One region of the Paenibacillus sp. LT-B23 genome, then DNA from elsewhere that is predicted to be linked to it. Evidence: riboswitches for the same ligand, from Rfam matches in the RefSeq annotation. Region 1 holds a riboswitch; the other holds the start of a gene.

Region 1 (3,128 bases):
TGACGATGGATGTTTGTACCCCGATCTTAATTGGAGTCGCAATAATGACTTCTGTGCTGCCCTTTGCAACTTCCTTACTGAACTCGGTTTTTACTTGCAGTTTTCCGCTTACGTTGGAATGGTTCTCTACGTAATCGTTAAAGGTCATAATGACCTTCCCTTGACGATCTACTGTAAAGGTACCAACCGCTCCATCTGTTGTAATCAACGGAGACGAGATATCTGTGTAAATTTCAAATTGTTCCGGTAAGTTAAAGGTGAAGGTATCGCCTGCTTTATACTGATTGTCAGGAATCTCCCATTCATAGCTCAGCTGGACTGCCGCACCAATGTCCACACGGACGCCGGGATTATCGACAGCATCAATGATATGGCCGGTTTCATCCGTCAAGATCAGCTTGGTTAAAATATTGTCTGCTTGAACTGAGCTGGCTGCTGCCTGAATCATGGGAGCTATGCTGGGAGGTGCCTCTAATGGTTCAGGGTTCGGAATACCGTATACATCTTCCATAACTGTATTCGCAGTATCGCTTACAGCGCTTTCTGGTACAGCCGCGGTCGAAGTGTCTGCGTAAGCCAGCGCTGCACTAAAAAAGCTTTGGAAAATAAGCAATAGCACAATGATCGTTACATTTATTTTTGTTCTCATACTCTTAAGTAAGTCTCCTATTCATCATAATATTATGGAAAGTACCCGGGCGGATTTGGTTCCCCCCTCTTTCTTGTCCCGGAAATAGTATATTCAACATCTTAGTTTTTAAATGACTGACTAGATATACAATACCTTCCTTATCTCAACAATTTCTCAACAAGAATAGAAAAAAGCCCTGATCGCAGTGATCAGGGCTTTCTAAAAAAAATTAATATTGCTTTGTTTTTGTGTATTTGGAGGGTTCTTTGGCCATTGCAAACTTCTGTTTTCCGCTTTTTAGAGCGGCATCTACTGTAGTGTCAACGATAACCCATTGATTGTTGATATTGACTTCATTCCAGGCGTGGTAGGTATTCACATAGGAGGATTCGCCCATAACCAGCTTCGTTGGAACATCCACACTTCGAAGCATGGCGGCGAACAGTGAAGCGTATCCATAGCAAATATCTTTTTGCGAAACTATTGTACGATCAATTTGTGGAAGGTAGTCTGTTGATAGGTTGAAAGGCTGATTGGAATCGTATTTAATATGACTAATGACATACTCGTAAATACGTTTCACCTTTTCATCATCTGTCGTTGCACCCTTGGTTAATTCCTTGGCTTTCCGAATCGCCTGATTCGTATCGCTCCAGTCAATATTTTGAATAGAATTGAGGTATATGGTTTTACTGTCATTCAAATTTAACAGGACCGTTTCTTCACCTATCACTTTATACTGGTTGCCAGTTAGCTGTTCCAATAAACGAATGTTATAATTGCCATTGCCCATTTGAAGAGCGAATGCTTCCTCAGGCTTGCTCGAATTCAGATAATAAGAGTATTTCTCCGCATCCTTGGTAATTACAATCTTGGTTTTGACATTGGAGTTGACAGGATAACGTATACTAACAATACCGTGGTTTACGTTGTTTTGATTCAGCCATGCCTGACTTTCGGCAGCAAATGCTGTCGTATGTAGGGGGATGGATAACAAAAAAACCAAAATAATTAAAAAAGATGACATTTTCCTCATAGAAAAACTTCCTTTCGGCGGCCAGGCTGCCATCTTAAAAAGAAGGCCCTATAGCTTTGCGTCCCTGCCTTTCGACAGGTTTGCTATTATCGTATAAAGTTTTTCAGGAAAAAAAACACGACAAAAAGCCTCTCCAACCGGTAGCTGGCTGCCATCTTAAAAAGAAGGCCCTGTAGCTTTGCGTCCCTGCCTTTCGACAGGTTTGCCATTTATCCTGAACAGTCTATATCTATCATTCTATCAGTTGGACTTCCGATTAGGCAAGCACAATCTCAGATTTTCTCTGTTTTTCGACAAAGTCATCTAATAGATGAGTTTATAGTTTGGTTCGATTCCCCCATTTTTTGCGGAAGGAATGTGGGGTTTCTCCGACATGTTCCTTGAACAGGTTGATAAAATGGCTAGTGTTGGGAATACCTACAAACCGTGCGATATCCACAATGGATTCGTCACTGGTTTTAAGCCAGCCTTGAGCCGCTGTGATGCGGACATTAATGAGATAATCGATAGGAGAAAATCCGATCTGTTTCTTGAAGTTTTTAGCGAGATTGAATTTGTTTAACTCAAACATGTCTGCCAGCGAATCCAGCGTAATTCGTTCACTGTAGGATCGATCCAAATATTGCTGAACCTTGCGTATCTCGGTGATTGTATCCTGGTTTACATACGGATGATCGTAGGGGTGCTGCAAAATATACGTCAGCAACTCACCGATGAGTCTGGATGTCAACAGCTCAGCAGAGAGAGTTCTGTCAGATTGTACGCATAACAGGGAACGCAGCTTGTCCAATATGGTGACTGGATCGTTGAGTGATATTACAGGCTTGTTGTGTTTGGCAAATTGTTCATAGAAATTGCCGATCAGATTGCCGTACACATTTACACTGATAAACTCCCATGCTTCATGACCAGCGGTGCTGTACTGTACGTATTCCTCACAACTAACGAAAAACATATCATGAGGCTTCAATATGTATTTTTTCTCCCGGTACAGTAATTCCCCTTGTCCTGATAACGTAAAAACGAGCAGAAACGAGGTGAGTTCCTTCCGTTCCATGGCATAAGCAGATGTTTTTTCGAAATAACCTATTTCCTGTATATAAAAAAGGGATTGCTTGGCAAAAGCGGAGGGAGTACGTGCAATGACGACTGGATCGCTGCTCCAAGGGGTCCCATTTCCGTTGTTTTTTTGGTCTGTTGTCATGTCCAATTCCTTTACAAAAGAGCAAATTTATCAAGCTAATCACTGTTTGTTTAATAAACAAAATGGTGGTTTACACATGATTTCCTATTAATACGGTTTATTTTATCACATCACATAAATGCATGTAGCGAATAATATTTTGAATTATTTTCCATTCGAATTCAGGTGTACTATTATGGTGAAAACAGCCTCGTTTCCTCCATATTTTTAACTCATTCATCCATATGAAAAAGTTAAATCATGTTGAAAAAATTCGG
Region 2 (3,128 bases), on a different contig from region 1:
GGGATAGTCGGGAAATTCTGGCCAGTGCTGCGGCGGGAGGATATACGGCAAATCGTTCAGACCAGTTTAGAAGGTGGAGTTAATTGGTTTGATACTGCCGAAGCATACGGTGGCGGACAGTCTGAGCAGCTACTAGCCGGCACGCTGAATGAGATCGGAGGACCGCTCGCGGAACAGGCGAATATCGCTACGAAATGGTGGCCGGCCTTTCGGACCGCAGGCAGTATCACAGCAACGATTGATGAACGTATTCGCCATTTGGATCAACGGACGATTCACCTCTACCAGGTGCATTCGCCTTACTCCTTTGCTTCGGTTGGCGCCGTGATGAATGCGATGGCTAAACTGGTTGGGCAAGGAAAGATTAAATATGTGGGCGTAAGTAACTTTTCCACGCAACAAATACGTGAAGCCGATCGTGTGCTGCGTGAGCACGGCCTTCGCCTAGTTTCGAATCAAGTGAAATACAGCCTGCTTGACCGGAGAATCGAACAGAACGGAATTCTGGACACGGCTAAAGAGCTTGGCGTGGCGATCATCGCATACTCTCCGCTAATGCAGGGGGTCTTAAGTGGAAAATTCCATAATAATCCGTCTCTGGTCAAGTCGATCAAGGGTCCGCGCAAGTGGACGGCGGCATTCCGGGATTCGGGGCTGCGGAGATCAAAGCCACTAATTGAAACATTGGAACAACTGGCTCAACAATATAACGTGACGCCAACCCAGATTGCCCTGAATTGGCTGATTAACGCTCACGGAGAGAACGTATTTGCGATACCTGGGGCTTCAAAAGTACATCATGCCGTGGAAAATGTGAAGGCGATGCAGTTTACCTTGACAGCCGGTGAGATTGAGATGGTTAGCCACGTTTCCAACCAAGTGCTCAGATCAAAGTGATCATGGCTCAAATCGTGGAATATTCCGTTGGAAAATGAACTTCGCTGGTACGCTGTCTAACACCTCCATGACTAGGACGATATTGTCCATGTGCACTCCTTGACGCTTGGTTGACATTAATGCTTCGTTCGCAGGTGGAAGAATGGCATGCTTCTTCCTTGCTAAAGGTTAGGCGCGACATTTCTTGCAAGGACATTCTTTTCTTCGGGGTGCTACGCTTTGTGACTAGACCTTGGATATATCTTCCGCAGTAAGCTTATTTGTTCTTAATCAGTTGTGGAGGGGGTTCCCTCTTGTTTTCCTGGTTTGATTTTGGTTTTATCCTAGAAAATGTTGGAAAAAGCACGTTTTACTCTTCCGAAGTTGCACTCCAACTGTCCTTCACTCCCCGTGTACACTCACGTCGCTATTTTCGGCGAAACATCGAATGCGAGAGAAGCTTTGGAACGTCATTTTTAGGTGGATCACAAATCCATCATTTTAAAAAAAGCTAAGCCGCTAAAGTTGTACAGGTTGTTATCTCTTAATCTTGGGGGATAAGGGAAATTAAGTAAAATGAACTGGAGTTGTCGGATGACAGGAATTTAGTGGCTTGCTGAAGTATTTTAATCAGCACCTAACAACGTATTGTAAAACTATATCAAGGTAAATGCTTTGAAAACTCAAGGTCAGCTCCTACCGAATGTAGGAGGAAGAAGCATAAGAACATGCTCAAAAGATGTAAAAAATATACGAATGTATTTCCCGTTAATCGTAAACACCTCGAAAGTGGTGGACACAAAGCCATGGGTCTAAAGCTGGATTAAACAGCCATGATTGCCAGGTTGCCGAAGGAAACCGGGCGAAGTCTGCTGTCTGTTCCTGTGCTTTTTATATGGGAATAGGCTTCTTTTATTTGTAGCGGAAATGATTTGGGCATACGGAGTAGAACGCATGAAATGTTTAACAACAGGAGGGGATTTTATGCAAACAAGTGTAATAAGTGTCAAGGAGTATCCGTTAAGTTCCTATCAGAAAGATATATGGTTCGAACAGTGCATGTACCCTGGAAAGCCTATTTACAATATCGGTGGGTATGTTGAGGTTAAAGGAAACCTGAATACGGCTATCATTAGGCAGTCCATGCAGTTATTAATCAGGCAAAATGATTCTCTGAGTGCCCGTTTTATTGATAAAAAGGGAGAGCCTTATTTAACATTTTTGCCAGAAGCTGACTATGAAGTTCCGTTTCATGATTTTTCGGTAAAGAAAAATCCAAACTCTTTTTGCATCAACTGGATGAAAAAAGAGTTTTTAAAACCTTTTCAACCAGAGGATTTCTATTTTCAATTTGTTTTGTTGAAAGGTGCCCCGAACACATACTTCATTTTACTTAAAGTTCATCATTTGGTGATCGACGGATGGGGATTTGCTCTCTTAATCAGTCAAATGTTTGACAATTACAATAAATTGGTGCAAGGAATTGGCGAAATGAACAGAACGGTCTATTCCTATGCTGATTTTATTTCCGATAATCAGAATTATCTGAATTCTCCGGCCTTTTTAAAAGATAGGGTGTTCTGGCAGAACAAATATCTGACCATTCCCGAGCCTCTGTTGAGCAGAGGCATGGATATCGATGATGGTGACGGCGATTCCGTTTGGAGTGATCGGCGAACCTTAACTATAAACAAGGCGTTATACAATCAAATGATTGAATTTTGCAAAGAGGAAGGATGCTCGTCATTCCACTATTTTTTAGGCATACTGTTCCTGTATTTCAGCAAGATTTGCAATCGGAACGAAATGGTGATCGGCGTCCCGGTTTTTAATCGGAGCAAAGCAAAATATAAGCAGACTATGGGACATTTCGCCAACGTGCTGCCGCTGCGGATCAGCCCCGAGAAAGATATAAGCTTCAAAGAACTGATTAAGAGCATCAAACGTGAGCTTATGCAATGCTATCGTCATCAGAAAATGTCTTTTGGTGAAATTTACCGGGCGGTTTACGAGAATAGCAATGAGAAAGGCAAACTGTTTGATATATCGCTTTCTTTCGAGGAACAGGAAACGAGAGAAGCATTGATCGGCGCAGCAAGCCGGATTGTAAGTATGCCGCATCATCATGAAAGAAATGCACTCAATCTCCTGATATGGGGACAAGAAGGTGAAGCGGATGTAGCCGTTAATTTTGACTATCAGATACAGGCTTTTGAAAGATTCATCCCCATTGAGAACGTTATCTCCCACTT

The links. Region 1 has a riboswitch for cyclic di-GMP ahead of ACWXW9_RS12795 (transglutaminase family protein). Riboswitches for the same ligand answer to the same signal wherever they lie in the genome.
Region 2: another riboswitch for cyclic di-GMP. It lies ahead of ACWXW9_RS01485 (non-ribosomal peptide synthetase); the one in region 1 lies ahead of ACWXW9_RS12795 (transglutaminase family protein).

The regions. Positions count from the first base shown of each region.
Region 1 covers NZ_JBSQBM010000009.1:43,685-46,812, forward strand. The annotation lists gene ACWXW9_RS12790 (collagen binding domain-containing protein) at 1-649, opposite strand, end outside; gene ACWXW9_RS12795 (transglutaminase family protein) at 861-1,658, opposite strand; cyclic di-GMP riboswitch class I at 1,681-1,762, opposite strand; cyclic di-GMP riboswitch class I at 1,804-1,884, opposite strand; gene ACWXW9_RS12800 (AraC family transcriptional regulator) at 1,984-2,871, opposite strand.
Region 2 covers NZ_JBSQBM010000001.1:313,759-316,886, forward strand. The annotation lists gene ACWXW9_RS01480 (aldo/keto reductase) at 1-897, shown strand, start outside; cyclic di-GMP riboswitch class I at 1,640-1,729, shown strand; gene ACWXW9_RS01485 (non-ribosomal peptide synthetase) at 1,861-3,128, shown strand, end outside.